DNA from 2 places in the Methylocystis sp. genome. Region 2 is predicted to be linked to the other one. Evidence: predicted binding sites of a transcription regulator. Region 2 holds the regulator's gene; the other holds the start of a gene.
What was found. The regulator HrcA, encoded in region 2, represses chaperone genes, less so after heat shock. The targets are predictions, from matches to a motif close to GTTAGCACTCNCNNNNNGNGAGTGCTAAC.

Region 1 (8,305 bases), on a different contig from region 2:
CTTCCTGACCAACAAAAAACACGAAATCGATGTTAAGTGACTTCACATCGTCTATCATGGGAGGGTTGATCATATTTGTTTTGAGCACCACTCTAGCGTGGAAATTATCTGACGCCCATTTGCTGACGGTATCACAATCATTAGCCAATGACCCGGCTCGTTCCTTGCAATAGTCCACAAGATAGTGCTTTTGGTCGAAATTTTCTTGTATCAATTTTACAAATTGTGCCGCAACATATTGAGTGTATATCGGATTTATTTCAGTATCTACTATGACCCAGATTCGTTTGGCGCCGGTTTCTTCGGCAAAGTTGGCCGCCGCCTCGGCCTGAAGGTCATCCGTGGGGGCCAGACGGAAAAGTGGTGAATATGCGCGCGAGCTGTCACGCACGACGAGATTTGGATTGCTTTCGATCGGCAATATGACCGGGATAGGAGGGTTAGCAAGCATATAATGATTTAGCGCATGAGAAGACGCCGTGCTGTTGAAATGTCCGATTACCAAAATTGTATCGTCCATTCCGATAATTCTTTTTGAGACTGCTTCTGCGTCATTAGGATCAGCGTTGACTTGCACCATTTCAACTCTGACGTCGTCTATTTGTTCGCCGTCTATTGAAGACTTTATTCCGTGCCATGAATCGAGAACGCCGGCTTGTTTGACGTCTCCCACGAAATAAATCTTGTAGGAACTCGGACCCGTGATCCAACTTCCGATCCATATTGCGATTGGCGCAATTATGACTATTGTAGCCAGGGCGCTTAAGAACTCATTACTTAGAAAGTGACAAAAATTCTTAAGCGCCACCTTTGCTTTGGATAATATATTGTTCAACATGCTCCTTACTCCATAAAAACATACTGACTGCTTAATATTAAAATCGAAACGCAGATGTAGGAGTTTGGTTCCCCCCGCTCCAAGTCGCGAGCCAGACCGACGCTTCCCAGCAGCGTAGATCGTGAGACGCGCAAAATCTCGGTAAGCTCTCGGACCTACTGGCGCGCGTGCGGCTTAAGCACGAGTCAGTCTTGAACCGAGCCTTCATTTCATATTGCGCCGGTCGCGCAAAAAAGCCCGGAAGAATACTCCCGGGCCGATTTGGTTTTTGCTTTGTTGAAGCTTAATGCGCCAGCGCCTTGACGATCGATTCGACGGTCTTCTTGGCGTCGCCGAACAGCATCATCGTGTTGGGCCGGAAGAACAGCTCGTTCTCGACGCCGGCGTAGCCCGATCCCATGCCGCGTTTCAGGAACAGAACCGTTTTCGCTTTCTCGACGTCGAGGATCGGCATGCCGTAGATTGCCGAGGTCTTGTCGGTCTTGGCGGCGGGATTGGTCACGTCATTGGCGCCGATGACGAAGGCGACGTCCGCCTGTCCGAATTCCGAATTGATGTCTTCGAGTTCGAACACTTCGTCATAGGGAACATTGGCCTCGGCGAGCAGCACATTCATATGGCCCGGCATACGGCCGGCGACCGGATGAATGGCGTATTTGATGTCGACGCCTTCCGCCTTGAGGATGTCGGCCATTTCGCGCAGCGCGTGCTGCGCCTGGGCCACCGCCATGCCATAGCCCGGCACGACGATCACCTTGCCGGCGTTCTGCATGATATAGGCGGCGTCCTCGGCCGAGCCCTGCTTGACGTTGCGCGTCTCCTTGCCGCCCGCCGGCCCCGCCACCTCGCCGCCGAAGCCGCCGAGAATGACCGAGATGAAGCTGCGGTTCATCCCCTTGCACATGATGTACGAGAGGATCGCGCCCGACGAGCCGACCAGCGCGCCGGTGATGATCAGCGCCAGATTGCCGAGCGTGAAGCCGATGCCCGCCGCCGCCCAACCCGAATAGGAGTTGAGCATCGAGACGACGACCGGCATGTCGGCGCCGCCGATCGGAATGATTAGCGTCACGCCCACCACCAGCGACGCGACGATCAGCAGGAACAGCCAGAAGCCGCTCTGCGTGCCGACGAATAGCGCGGTCAGCGCCAGCATCGCCACGCCGAGCATGATGTTGATGGTGTGGCGCTCCGGCAGCAGGATCGGCTTGCCGGTCATGCGCTCGGAGAGCTTCAGGAAGGCGATGATTGATCCGGTGAAGGTGATCGCGCCGATCGCCGCACCGAGCGACATTTCGACGAGGCTGCCGGCGTGAATCTCGCTCGAATCGCCGATGCCGAAGGCGCGCGGCGCGAAGAATGCGCCACCAGCCACCAGCACGGCGGCGAGGCCGACGAGCGAATGGAACATGGCGACGAGTTCCGGCATTTTGGTCATCGGCACGCGTTGCGCGATGAAGGCGCCGGCGCCGCCGCCGATGGCGACGCCGATCACGATCATCAGCAGGCCGCCGAAGGACGGAAAATGCGTCAGCAGCGTCGTCGCGACGGCGATCGCCATGCCGATCATGCCGTAGCGGTTGCCCTCCCGCGACGTCGCCGGCGACGAGAGGCCGCGCAACGCGAGGATGAACAGAACGCCGGAGACGAGATAGAGGAGGGCTGCGATATTGGCGCTCATGGCGTCAGCCCTTCTTCTTGTACATGGCGAGCATGCGTTCGGTGACCAGGAAACCGCCGAAGATGTTCACGCTCGCGAGTATGACGGCGATGAAGCCGAAGGCGTTCGCCCACCAGGAGCCCGAAGCCTCGGCGGCGGTCATGCCTTCGACGCCGGCGGCGAGCAGCGCGCCGACGATGATCACCGAGGAAATCGCGTTGGTGACCGACATCAGCGGCGTATGCAGCGCCGGCGTCACCGACCAGACGACGTAATAGCCGACGAATACCGCCATGGCGAAAATCGCCACGCGGAAGACGAAAGGATCGATGGCGCCGCCGGCGAGTCCATGCGCGGCGGCCGCAGCGGCCGTATGCGCGAGTTCGTCGGAATATTGTTGCGCCTGTTCGGCGAGATGGCGGGCGGCCTCGGCCGCCGCCTGCGCCTTCTCAAGCAATTGTTGCGTAGAGTCGGTCATCGCTTAACGCCCCTTTAGTTTGTTGTGCGCGCAGGCGGCTATTTGAAACGTTCGTCCAGGATAGCGCCGTCGCGGGTCAGCGCGGTCGCCTTCACCAGTTCGTCGTCCCAATTGATGGCGAGCTGCTTCGTGTCCTTCGAGACGAGCGTCTCGACGAAGGCCAGGAGATTCTTGGCATAGAGGCTCGACGCCGTTGACGCCATGCGGCCGGCGAGGTTGAACGCGCCGAGAATCTTCACGCCGTCGACGACTGTCGTTTCGCCGGGCTTCGTCAGTTCGCAATTCCCGCCGCGTTCGGCCGCGAGATCGACGATGACCGAGCCCGGCCGCATTGAATGCACCATCTCGGCGGAGATCAGCTTGGGCGCCGGCCGGCCGGGGATCAGCGCCGTGGTGATGACGACATCCTGCTTGGCGATATGCGCGGCGACGAGTTCGGCCTGCGCCTTCTGATATTCGGGCGACATTTCCTTGGCGTAGCCGCCCGAGGTCTCGGCCTGTTTGAACTCTTCGTTTTCGACGGCGATGAACTTCGCGCCGAGCGACTCGACTTGTTCCTTCGTCGCCGGCCGAACGTCGGTGGCGGTGACGATCGCGCCCATGCGCCGCGCCGTGGCGATCGCCTGCAGCCCGGCGACGCCGACGCCCATGATAAAAACTTTCGCCGCCGGAACGGTGCCGGCGGCGGTCATCATCATCGGGAAGGAGCGGCCATATTCGGCCATCGCGTCAATGACGGCGCGATAGCCCGCAAGATTGGCCTGCGACGACAAAACGTCCATGGTTTGCGCGCGGGTGATGCGCGGCATGAATTCCATGGCGAAAGCAATTGCGCCGGCGCCGGCGAGTCCGGCAAGCTGAGCGCCGGCGCCAAACGGATCCATGATTGCGATCACCGCGAGATTGGGTTTCGCGCCTGGGAGCTCGGCGGCCGAGGGCCGCCGGACGCGCAACGCCACGTCGGCGCCCGTCAGCGCCGCCGCCGCGCCATTGGCGATCGTCGCGCCGGCCGCGGCGTAATCGCCATCCGAGAAGCCGGCTGCGGCGCCGGCGCCGGCCTCGACCGCCACGTCGGCGCCGAGCCCGATGAATTTCTTGACGGTCTCAGGCGTGGCCGCGACGCGCGGCTCGGACTGATCCGTTTCAGCCAATACGGCGATGCGCATGACGAACTCCGGTTGCGGAAAAACCGTCGCCGCCAGCGTCGCCGACAGCGGTGGAAGGCGATGAGCGCGGACCTAGCGCGCGACGAAGAAATACAGCGCGAGCAACAGCACTGCAGTGCTCGCCGCCCCGATCTTCAGCAGCAGCAAAAATGTATTGTAGGTCTTTACGTGCTCGGCCCAGTCGCCGTTCGACTCCACCGGCGTGCGCAAGCTCGCCATCTCGCTCCTCCCGATTCTTGCTTGAGGCGCGCGAGACCCCGCGCGCGACGCTTATGCTAAACGAGCGGAAGCCATAGGGCAACGCCTCCGGCGCGCAAGAACCTGCGTCGCGCCGCCGCGCGCGGCGCAGAGAAGCACAGACGGAGTTCGGGTTTTATGACGCTCGGGCGGGCCTAGCGCTTGGCCGCCAAGACCGCGCGCAGCTTCTCTCGGAAACGCTCGCTGCTTGCTAAAGGGCGCATCAGCCGTAAGACGGCGTAACTCGGCGCCGCGAATGAAATGCGCCAACTCCGGCTTGTTCGCAACCATGCGAGCCTCCAGGCTCGCCAACGCTCCTGCGGCCGATTCGGTCAATTCGTAGCGTCGCATAAGACGCGCAAAAAAGCCCCGGACGCTTGTCCGGGGCCTTGTTTTCCTGGTTGAGCGGTCGGCGCTTAGAAGTCCATGCCGCCCATGCCGCCGCCCGGCATCGGCGGCGGAGCTTCCTTCTTCGGCGCTTCAGTGATCGTCGCCTCAGTGGTGATGATCAGACCAGCGATCGAAGCGGCGTCCTGCAGCGCGGTGCGCACGACCTTGGTCGGGTCGATGATGCCGAGCTTCATCAGATCGCCATACTCGCCCTTCTGCGCGTCGAAGCCGTAGCCATATTCTCCGGATTCGAGCAGCTTGCCGACCACCACGGCGCCATCGCCGCCGGCGTTGTCGACGATCTGGCGGGCCGGCGCCTGGATCGCCTTACGGACGATGTCGACGCCCGTCTGCTGATCCGGATTGCCGACCTTGACCCCGCCAAGCGCCTTGATGGCGCGCAGCAGCGCCACGCCGCCGCCCGGCGACACGCCTTCCTCGACCGCCGCGCGGGTGGCGTTGAGGGCGTCGTCGACGCGGTCCTTCTTCTCCTTGACTTCGACCTCGGTCGCGCCGCCGACGCGGATCACCGCGACGCCGCCCGCGAGCTTGGCGAGACGCTCCTGCAGCTTCTCGCGGTCATAGTCGGAGGTGGTCTCCTCGATCTGGCCCTTGATCTGGGAGATGCGCGCCTCGATGTCCTTCTTCTCGCCGGCGCCGTCGATGATCGTCGTGTTCTCCTTCTCGATGCGCACGCGCTTGGCGCGGCCGAGCATGGCGAGCGTGACGTTTTCGAGCTTGATGCCCAGATCCTCGGCGATCATCTGGCCGCCGGTGAGGATGGCGATGTCTTCGAGCATCGCCTTGCGGCGGTCGCCGAAGCCCGGCGCCTTGACGGCGGCGATCTTCAAGCCGCCGCGCAGCTTGTTGACGACGAGCGTGGCGAGCGCCTCGCCTTCGACGTCCTCGGCGACGATGAGCAGCGGCTTGCCGGTCTGCACCACGGCTTCGAGGATCGGCAGCAGCGGCTGCAGCGTCGAGAGCTTCTTCTCATGGATGAGAATATAGGGATCGTCGAGTTCGGCGATCATCTTCTCGGCGTTGGTGATGAAATAGGGCGAGAGATAGCCGCGGTCGAACTGCATGCCTTCGACGATATCGGTCTCGGTCTCGAGGCTCTTGGCCTCCTCGACCGTGATCACGCCCTCATTGCCGACCTTCTGCATCGCCTTGGCGATTTCTTCGCCGATGAAGCTGTCGCCATTCGCCGAAATCGTGCCGACCTGGGCGATCTCGTCGTTCGAGGTGACCTTCTTCGAATGCTGCTTGAGATCGGCGACGATGGCGTCGACGGCGAGATCGACTCCGCGCTTCAGATCCATCGGGTTGAGGCCGGCGGCGACCGCCTTGGAGCCTTCACGGGCGATCGACGCGGCCAGCACCGTGGCTGTCGTGGTGCCGTCGCCGGCGATGTCATTCTGCTTCGAGGCGACTTCGCGGACGAGCTGGGCGCCGAGATTTTCGAACTTGTCGGCAAGTTCGATCTCTTTGGCGACGGTGACGCCGTCCTTGCTGATGCGCGGCGCGCCGAAGGACTTCTCGATGACGACGTTGCGGCCCTTGGGGCCGAGCGTCACCTTGACGGCGTTGTTGAGGATTTCGACGCCACGCAGAATGCGGTCGCGGGCGTCAGTTGAGAAACGGACGTCTTTTGCAGCCATTTAAAATTCTCCTAGAGGGTTCAAAAGCGAACGGCGGCGTCGAGTCAGTCGACGATGCCGAGAATGTCGCTTTCCTTCATGATGAGCAGGTCATCGCCGTCGATCTTGACCTCGGTGCCCGACCATTTTCCGAACAGCACGCGGTCGCCGGCCTTGACGTCGAGCGGGTTGAGCTTGCCGTTTTCGTCGCGGGCGCCGGGGCCGACGGAAACCACCTTGCCCTCTTGCGGCTTCTCCTTTGCGGAGTCCGGAATGATGATGCCGCCTTTGGTTTTTTCCTCGCCTTCGAGTCGCTTGACCACGACGCGGTCGTGGAGGGGACGGAACGCCATTGTGAATCTTTCCTTTTCTGGCCTGACGGGGTTCTGCCCCGCCAAAAAGGGATATGCGAACGCCTGCTGGCACTCATTTAAGATGAGTGCCAGCAGGCGCCCTGCAGATAGGAGCGGGCGGCGCGGCTGTCAAGCCGTGGTCCGCGGGCGATGGCGAATGATTTTCGGAACGAGGGACAGGCGGCGCAGGATTGGGGCGTTGAACCCGCAGGCGACACGTCCGAAGCTGTTGAACTTTATGCCAACGGGTTCGTCGAGACGGCGGATTGCTCCGCGGTTTCCGCGGGCCCCGCCAGATGGACTCTAATGCAGGCTCACCATCTGCAAATGGTTTTCAACGGCGTTGCCGATGCAGCCTTCTTCCGAATCCGCGAGCACGATGGGCGCGCCATCCGCGCCGAACAGCGCGAAGATCGTCAACCCCGGCGCGATGTGAGGCGCCTGCGGGTAAAGCCGATTCACGTCCTCCGAACGCATCGGCCGCACATAAGCGATGAGACCATCGCCAAGCTGGGCAAACTGCTCGGTCGTCAGCGGAGATTCTGTGCGTTCGGTCGCGGTTTTCATGTCCATCTTCACCTCCATGGCGGTCCTTTCGCCCCCGCCGACAGCACCCAATGAGCGGCGCGCCGTCTAAATTTAGATGTGTAGCGTTTGGAGATTTTGAAGGGGTTGCGGTTAGAGTCCAAGCGCCAGTCGCGCCGGATCTTCAAGCAACTCCTTGACCCGCACCAGAAAAGTCACCGCTTCCTTTCCATCGACAAGGCGGTGGTCGTAGGAGAGCGCGAGATACATCATCGGACGCGCTTCGATCTTGCCGTCGATCACCACGGGCCGTTCCTGAATCTTGTGCATGCCGAGGATGCCCGATTGTGGCGCGTTCAGGATCGGCGTCGACATCAACGAACCATAGACGCCGCCGTTGGAAATGGTGAAGGTGCCGCCCTGCAGATCATTGATGTCGAGCGCGCCGTCGCGCGCTTTGCGGCCGAGTTCGGCGATGGTCTGTTCGATCTCGGCGAGCGACAGACGGTCGGCGTCGCGCACCACCGGCACGACCAGGCCCTTTTCGGTGCCGACGGCGACGCCGATGTGGCAGAAGCGCTTGTAAATGATGTCGGTCCCGTCGATCTCCGCATTGACGGCCGGAACTTCCTCCAGCGCCTGACAACAGGCCTTCACGAAGAAGCCCATGAAGCCGAGCTTCACGCCATGTCTCTTTTCGAAGGACTCCCTGTAGCGCTTGCGCAGTTCGATGAGCGTCGACATGTCGACTTCGTTGAAGGTCGTCAGCATGGCGGCGGCGTTTTGCGCTTCCTTGAGCCGTCGCGCGATCGTCTGGCGCAGGCGCGTCATCTTCATCCGCTCTTCCCGACGGGAGTCTTCCTGTGGAAGCGGCGGGCGCGGGGAGGGGGCTTCGACCCGAGCTTCAACCCGCGTTTCCTGGGCGGGGGCTGGCGCGCGGGCCTCCTGAGCGGGCTGCGGCGCCGCCGCCTGACGGGCGGCGAATTGGACGACGTCCGATTTCAGCGCCTGCCCGCGT
Region 2 (8,305 bases):
GTATTCGTCGAAATTGGCGATGCGCACCTCGTTCGTGGTCAGCGAGTGCGTCTGGATGCTGCCGTTGGAGAGCGCGACAATGACGCCTGATTCGTTACGCCGGAATTCGGCGCGCGCCGCGGTCACCGTCTCTTCCTGCATCTTTTCGACCGAAAGCTGGCGAACGAACAGGTTGACTGCAAGGTCGGGCGTTTCCCAGCGCTCGATGTAGAGCGTCTTCACGCCATTATCGAAAGTATAGAAATGCGCGGCGTCGAGCATGCGGTGGTTGAGCGAATTGCGCACCACATTGAGCACGTCCTGCATTTCGCTCGAATAATGCGGCGCCGCGAAATTGGCGAGCAGATAGCCCAGGACGACCACGCCCGAGGCCAAGACCAGCGCCGGGCGACAGATGGCCCAGACCGAAAGGCGCAAGGCATAGAGGACAGCGATCATGCCTTCGCTCGCCATGCGGCCGAATTCGAGCGCTGTGGCGACGCCGACCGCCATCGGCAGCGTCACAAAGGCCACGGTCGGCGTCACGCCGATGAGGGCAGGGATGACAAGGCCGCCGCGCACCGCGGCGGGCGGCAGCTGGTAAAGCAGATAGGACAGGACGACGGGAATCGAGAGTGCGAACTGGACGACGAGCAGCCCAAACCCGATGCGCTTGAAGAGATAGAGGAACAGCAGGCGCGGCATGGCGGGCGTTTCGCTTTATCGTTCGCGGTTTCGCGCGGAAACCAGCATCCGCGCTGCGTCGCTTAAGCCGGAAAGCGGCGCTTCGCTGCGATACAGGGCGGGAAGCAAAGCGCGCGGCGTCACTGTTTGAACCTCGCCCAGGCGGCCTTCGAATATTCGGTCCATGCCTGATCAAAAACGCCACTTTTGGGCAAAGCGGTGGCGCCCGCCCAATGCGCGAAATAGATTTCCTTGCCTTCGTAATCGACCGGCTTGCCATTCTTGAATTCGACGCCCGGCGCTTTGTAGAAGCTTTCGTGCGAAGCGCCGGAGACCACATTTGGCAAGAGTTCGATTTTTACGCCGCGCCGGTGGGTGACGAAATTGACGAGCGGCTGGGCGAAAAGCTGACCGCGTTTGCGCACGTCGTGAAAGATCGCCGCGTCGTCGCGGATCGTGTCGATGAAGTCCGAGAGCTTCAGATATTGACTCGAGGTGATCCAGAAGCCGTCATTGAAGAGGAGCGCATCCTTCAAGAAGGGATAGCGGTCGCGCCGGTCGTTGTAGACATATTCGAAGCTTGGCGAGGCGACGATGAACTCCATCTTGCCCTTTTCAAGCCGGCCGAAGAGCGGCGTGAAGTCGCGAAACAAAATGACGTCCACGTCGACATAGGCGACTTCATCGAGCGGGAGCGCGAGCGCCTGAAGCTTTCTCAATCGACGGCGGTTGCTGTTGAAGACGCCGGGGTAGAGTTCATGCGAGAGCTTGTCAATTTCGGTCGGTTCTTCGCCGACGTAATGCGCGCCGTATATCTCCGCGGCGCGGCGCGTCATGGCGACATTGTCGTCATAGGGAATGAGATAAAGCGGCAATGACGAATTGGTGTCGCGGTAGCTTTCGAGGAAAGGCAACAGCCAGTCGATGATCTTGTCGTTGCCGACGATGGCGACGCCGTAACGCTTGGCCGGGACGCCGCTTGGCGCCGCCGCGCTCTCGGGCGATAAGACTGGATTTGGGAAGCGAGGCCTCATATAGGGGATGTATTTGAAAACGGCGGGCAAATGCAAGAGGCTGTCCGGTGACGGGCGAAGAGCCGATTCGAGACGCCGTTAGCGGCGAGGCCACGCGTCCGAATTTGTTACGGAATTTGAGACAACCACGATGTCGCAGCGCCATGTCTGATACGATGAGCCAAATTTCCTCATCCGCGACAGGTCGAGACCAGTCCCTGGGCGCAACGCCGCGCCCGTTTGCCGGCAAGACCGTGGCCGTCGTTCATGCCGCCTGGCACAGTTGCGGCAGCTATCAGGTGAACGTCGGTCAGATCGCCGCTTACAAGGCCCTCGGGGCGCGGGTCATTTCCGTGGCGATGATGGACGATCTCGCGCCTCGCCCGCCGCGCGGGGCGCGCTGGCCGACCTATATCGAAGCGTCGCAGGACATCGGCGCCGACCGCCGCTATTATTCGGGCGCGCCATTCTCGGCATTGGCGTCGCGACTTCTCGTCGATGGCTGGTGGCGACTGATCCACGGCGATCAGGCGTCATGGCTGATCGAACTCGCCAAACGCACGCCTTTGCCGGAAGGATTCGAGAGCGAAACGATCGACTTCATTCACGCCAATCATTATTTCACGCTGCCTTTCGTCGAGACGCTGATGCGCGGGCGTAAAGTCCCGGTGGTTCTGGAGACGCAGGACATCCAGGCGCGCCAATATATGCTGCGCAACAAGGGCGGATTCTTCATTCCGCCCTATGCGACGTACGACGACATGCTCGAGCTCGAACTCTCATGGATGCGCCGCGCCGATCTCTGCGCCCATCTCAACGAAGAGGAGCATCGCGATTTCCAAAAGCTGCTGCCGGAGCTTCGGCACGCGCTGATCTATCCGGCCGTGCTGTCGGCCCCATTGGCGCGCGGGCGCGACGTCATCATCGTCGCGAGCGACAATTACGGCAATTACGTCAGCCTGCGCTGGTTCCTGGAAGAAGTCGTCCCGTTGGCGCGCGGCGCGCGCGTCGCGATTTACGGCAACATCGACGGCGGCGTGAAGCGACGCGACGCAGGTCTTTATGAAGCGCATCGCAGCCTGTTCAAAGGCCGGGTCGACGACATCGGCGCGGTCTACGCCAACGCCGGCTGCGTGCTGCTCCCCACCGTCGAAGGCCATGGCCTGTCGATCAAGGCGGTCGAGGCGCTCTCCTGCGGCGTGCCGCTTGTCGCGACGCCGCTGGCGTTTCGCGGCATGCAGGTCGATCCGGCGACATTGGGCAATGTCGCGCTCGCCGAAAACGCCCAGCAATTTGCGGAACTGTGGCGCGACGCTCAGGCGCGGGCTGAAGGCGGACATGCGCCGTCGCCTGAGCGAAGCGACACCCGACGCCTGTATGAAGACGCGTTCAGCCAGGAGGCTTATGCGCGCGCCCTGGCGACCGCCGCCGCCGAGCTCTGAACATCGCCGCATTCCGGGTCGTTCAAGAGCGCGCCGGAAGATTGTCGGAATGCTCAAAGTCTGATTAGGCTGCGGCTCGCGCCAGTCGGAGGATCGGGTTGAGCGTTTCATCGAGTGACCGCTCGGCCTGCGCTGCGCGTCCGCTGCTCGGCCGGCGTGTCGCGCTCATCCATCCGGCTTGGCACTCCTGTGGCACCTATCGCGTCGTCCTTGGCCAAATCGCCGCCTATCGCGCGCTGGGCGCCGAAGTTTTTCCGATCGCAATCAGTTCCGATCCGGGCTTCGTTCCAGGCCGGAAGTGGATATGGAAGGCGTTCAATCGGGCGACTCCGGAGCTTGACGATGGCGCCCGTTTTTATGGCGGCGCGCCGCTTTTCGCGGTGTTCTCGCCGCGATTTCTGGGCAAGGCGCTGTGGCCCTATATCCATGGCGATCAGGCGGCAGTGCGCCTCGGCATGGCGGAACGCACGATTCTGTCGCCAGGTCTCGACGGCGCGATTTTCGATCTCGTGCATTGCAATCATTTTTTTCTGATGCCGGTCGCACGCCGACTGTCTCGCGGGACCGCCCCGATCCTGCTCGACACGCATGATCTGCAGGCGCGCCAATTCGCGCTGATCAACGAAACGATGCCCTGGCTTTCGCCCCGCGCCACCTATGAGTCGATGCTGGCGCGAGAACTCGAAGCGATGCGCGGCGCCGATCTCTTGCTGCATCTCAACGCTGAGGAGGCCGAGACTTTTCGCGCGCTGCTGCCCGAGAAGGCCCATGCGCTGCTCTATCCAGCCATTCCCGAGGCGCCGACCGGACCTGGCGGACCGGACATTGTTCTCGTCGCGAGCAACAACGCCGCCAATGTCGAAAGCGTGATCTGGTTCCTGCGCGACGTCGCGCCAAAGACGCAGGGCGTCGCAGTGAAGATCGTCGGCAATGTCGACGCCGCGATTCGCTCAAAGGCGCCTGAGCAATACGCCGCGTATAAGGATTGGTTCCTGGGCCGGGTCGACGATCCGCGCGCGGTCTATGCCAATGCGCGAATCGCTCTGCTGCCGACGATCAGCGGCACCGGTCTTTCGATCAAGTCGGTCGAAGCGTTGTCGAGCGGTCTGCCGCTGATCGCGACCACGCAGGCGATGCGGGGGATGGATGAGGAGGCGTTGCGCCTGCCGGGCGTCGTCATCGCCGATTCCGCTTCGGAATTCGCCGATGCGCTGAGCCGTGCGGCAGCGACCGCGCCTTTGGACGAATCCGCGCGTCGCGTCAGTCCGGCGCGCCGCTATTACGAGTCGCGCTTCTCGCTCGCCGCCTACAAGGCCAGCCTCGGCGTGCTGACGGGGGCGCTGATCAGCGCCGGCGCAGAGAATAGGACATGAGAAACAGTGCATTGCGCAAGGGTGTGGCGCATCGGCAACGGCACCGGGAAAACGGCGTTCCACCCTGTCGCGCTAATTACGTCTTAGGATTGATGATGCTACTTTGCCTCTGACACTGCCGCTCGTCCCGAGAGGACGGGCTTATTGGAGGCGCCTCGGATGTCTTTTAGAAGCTTTGTTGTCGGCGCCTTTGCGTCAGTGTTGGCAGTCAGCGCCGTGTCGGCGGCTGACCTTCCGATCTACAAGGCCCCGCCGCCTCCGCCGCCGCCGGTTTTCAGCTGGGAAGGCTTCCACATCGGCATCAGCGGCTCTTACGCGGGCGGCGACTCCAGCCATTATTCGCAGGTCTACCTGCTGTCGCCCGGACCCTTCCTCGCGATTCCAACAACGACTTCGATCGGAACGAGCGGCTATTTGGTCGGCTACCAGAACGGCTACAATTGGGTGTTCGCCAACAACGTCGTTGTCGGTTACGAGAGCGAATTCAACTACGCCAATGTTCACCCGACGAATACTGGGGCGTATTATTTTGGCGCTAGCGCCGGCAGCCGCCTGCAATGGCTTGGCATGGAGCGTCTGCGCTTCGGTTACGCTTTCGGCCGGTTTCTTCCTTACATCACCGGCGGCTTGGCCTATGGCAAGGTGCTTCCTTATGGCCAGTTTTGGGGGTCGGGATTCGCTGTCAACCGGTCCGTGTGGCAGGCGGGTTTCGCCATTGGCGCCGGCGTCGAATACGCCATCCTCGACAACTGGACCGTCAAGGCGGAGTATATCTTTACCCGCATGAACGGGTCTTCCAGCGCGAGCATCGCCCTCCCGTTCGCCTACCGCACCGCCACCGGCAATCACCTGGATACGAACATCGCCCGCGTCGGCGTCAATTATCAGATTAGGAGCTTCGGCGCGCTGATCGGCATGCCCGAACTCGGTATCTGATCGACCGTCCTCCCCGACGTCGACGAAGCCCGGCCTCGCGGCCGGGCTTTTTCGTTGGGGCCCGGATGCGATAGACTCGAACCATGATCCGCAACCCGCCGCATGCCCACCCTTCGGCTTTAAGCCTCGCGCAACTTAGCGACCGCGCCCGCGAAATTTTCCGGCAGATCGTCGACAGCTATCTTGCCTCCGGCGATCCGGTCGGCTCGCGGAACCTCGCCAGGCTTCTGCCGATGACGTTGTCGCCTGCATCTGTGCGCAATGTCATGCAGGATCTTGAGGAACTCGGCCTCATCTATGCGCCTCATACCAGCGCGGGTCGGCTCCCAACCGAGCTTGGGCTGCGCTTTTTCGTCGATTCCATGCTGCAGATTGGCGATGTCGAAGAAAACGAACGCGCGCGGATCGCCGCCGAGGTCGAAGCGGCGTCTAAGGACCATGATTTCTCCGGCGTTCTCGCGGAAGCGACGACTTTGCTGTCGGGCCTGACGCGCGTCGCCGGCGTCGTCGTCGCCTCCAAGGATAATGTGCGCCTAAAGCAGATTGATTTCGTTCGGCTCGAGCCCGAGCGGGCGCTCGTCATTTTGGTCGCCGACGACGGATCGGTCGAGAACCGGGTCATTCCCGTCGCGCGCGATCTTCCGGCCTCGGCGCTGACCGAAGCCGCGAACTATCTGAACGCGCGAGTCTGCGGTCGCACCATCGCGGAGGCGAGAGCGAGCATTGAAAGCTCGCGTCAGGCCGCGCAAAGGGAGCTCGACGAACTCGCCGCCCGTCTCGTCGAAGCGGGGTTCGCGACCTGGGCCGGCGCGATGGGCGAATCGCGGCAATTGATCGTGCGCGGTCAGGCGCATCTTCTCGAAGATCTGACCGCCGCCGCCGATCTTGAACGCGTTCGGCTGCTGTTCGCCGATCTGGAGACAAAGACCGAGGTCATCGATCTCCTGGAGCGCGCCGAACAGGGCGAAGGGGTGCGCATCTTCATCGGCTCGGAGAACAAGCTCTTCTCGCTTTCCGGCTCGTCGATGATCGCCGCGCCGCTGCGCGACAGCGAACGTCGGATCATCGGCGCGCTCGGCGTCATCGGCCCGACAAGGATCAATTACGCGCGTATCGTTCCGATGGTGGATTATACAGCGAGGATCGTCGCCCGCGTCGTCGGCGGATAATGGGTCGAAGACGGGAGGCGCGCCGCTTCCCGTCTTCCTTCGTCAACGTCCGCTCAGGCGCATCTTGCGCAATCCGTAATTCCTACCAGTAGCGGCGGCGCCAGTAGGGCCGACGCCAATAAGGCCGACGCCAGTAGGGCCGGCGCCAATAAGGCCGCGGCCCCCAGTAGCGCGGCCCCGGACGCCACCAGCAGCGTCCGTAGCGGCAGACCCATAGCGCCTTTTGCACGCCGGTCGCATCATCGACCGACTGTGAAACGCTGTTATCGAGCGGCATCGCTTTTGCCGCTGGCGCTCCGTAAGCCAGCGCGCCCGCCGCCAAGGCGGCGAAAAGACAGGTTCTCACATGTTTGATCATGCTCTGCGCCTCCTGCTCTTTGCGTGTGTGCAAATATGAGCGCAGCGCCGTCGCCTATGCGCTCACCAGCCGCTAACTAGATGTTTGCAACTTCGGTTCAAGACTCGTCATCTCATTTCTCGCCTTGCGATTAGTGTCGCTTACGAGAAGCTTTGCGGGTCGACATCGATTTGAACGCGCACGCCGCCTCGCTCCTTAGGTCCTGTGGCGAGCATGTCGCGTAGAAACGCCTGCATGTCGGCGCCGCGCGGTCCCTTCGCCAACAACCGAAATCGGTAGCGGCCGCGGATCAGCGCGATCGGCGCTTCCGCAGGGCCAAGCAGGGTGATTTCATTTTCCTCGGGCCATGCGCCGGGCGCGGCGACGCTGTAGCGCGGCGATGGCGGCAATTCATGCGCGGCTCTGGCCAGCGCGCGCGCATGCGCTTCCGCCGTGGCGGCGTCTTTGGCGGAAACGATCAGCGCCGCGAGACGGCCGAAGGGCGGAAGTCCGGCGCGCTCGCGCACGGCGATCTCCTGCGCGTAGAATTTCTCCGCGTCTCCAGAGAGCAGCGCCTCGATCACCGGATGCGACGGCTGAAAGGTCTGGATCAGCGCGCGTCCCGGCCTGTCGCCGCGACCGGCGCGTCCTGTCACCTGATTGAGAAGTTGAAACGTGCGCTCAGCGGCGCGCGGGTCGCCGCTGCCCAAACCTAAATCCGCGTCAATCACGCCGACGAGCGTGAGATAAGGAAAATTATGGCCCTTGGCGACGAGTTGCGTGCCGATGACGATGTCGAAGGCGCCATTTGCGATCTCCTCTAATTCGCGCCGCAGCCGCTCGGCGCCGCCAGGGAAATCCGACGAAAGAACCAGGATGCGGGCGTTGGGAAAGAGCGTCGCCGCTTCTTCGGCGAGTCGCTCGACGCCGGGTCCGCAGGCGGCGAGCGAATCTTCGCTGCCGCATTCGGGGCAGACGTCGGGCCGGCGCTCAACATGGCCGCAATGATGGCACATCAGCGCGCGGCGGAAGCGATGCTCAACCAACCAGGCGTCGCATTGTGCGCAGCGGAAGCGATGGCCGCATGTGCGGCAGACCGTCAGCGGCGCATAGCCGCGCCGATTGAGAAAGAGCAGCGCCTGCTCGCCGCGCGCGATCGTTTCGCCGACCGCCAAAGCGAGGCGTGGGGCGATCCATCTGCCGCGCGGCGGGCCTTCCTTGCGCATGTCGATCGCTTCGAGCGTCGGCATCAGCCGCGCGCGCGCCCGTGAATCGAGCTTAAGATAGCCGTAGCGTCCGCGCATGGCGTTGACGCGGGTTTCGATCGAGGGCGTCGCCGAGGCGAGGACGATCGTCGCTTCCTCCATCCGCG

Region 1: groES (co-chaperone GroES) is a predicted target of HrcA. The motif match lies at 6,828-6,856, and genes of this name have one in related genera.

The regions. Positions count from the first base shown of each region.
Region 1 covers NZ_JBFWVN010000018.1:203-8,507, forward strand. The annotation lists gene AB7I51_RS08035 (hypothetical protein) at 1-838, opposite strand, end outside; gene AB7I51_RS08040 (NAD(P)(+) transhydrogenase (Re/Si-specific) subunit beta) at 1,122-2,519, opposite strand; gene AB7I51_RS08045 (NAD(P) transhydrogenase subunit alpha) at 2,524-2,976, opposite strand; gene AB7I51_RS08050 (Re/Si-specific NAD(P)(+) transhydrogenase subunit alpha) at 3,015-4,142, opposite strand; gene AB7I51_RS08055 (aa3-type cytochrome c oxidase subunit IV) at 4,215-4,361, opposite strand; gene groL (chaperonin GroEL) at 4,796-6,430, opposite strand; gene groES (co-chaperone GroES) at 6,475-6,762, opposite strand; gene AB7I51_RS08070 (DUF1150 family protein) at 7,066-7,335, opposite strand; gene odhB (2-oxoglutarate dehydrogenase complex dihydrolipoyllysine-residue succinyltransferase) at 7,441-8,305, opposite strand, start outside.
Region 2 covers NZ_JBFWVN010000002.1:133,372-141,676, forward strand. The annotation lists gene AB7I51_RS01920 (LptF/LptG family permease) at 1-684, opposite strand, end outside; gene AB7I51_RS01925 (hypothetical protein) at 804-1,697, opposite strand; gene AB7I51_RS01930 (glycosyltransferase) at 1,841-3,118, shown strand; gene AB7I51_RS01935 (glycosyltransferase family 4 protein) at 3,217-4,491, shown strand; gene AB7I51_RS01940 (outer membrane protein) at 4,651-5,427, shown strand; gene hrcA (heat-inducible transcriptional repressor HrcA) at 5,511-6,596, shown strand; gene AB7I51_RS01950 (hypothetical protein) at 6,679-6,954, opposite strand; gene AB7I51_RS01955 (primosomal protein N') at 7,095-8,305, opposite strand, start outside.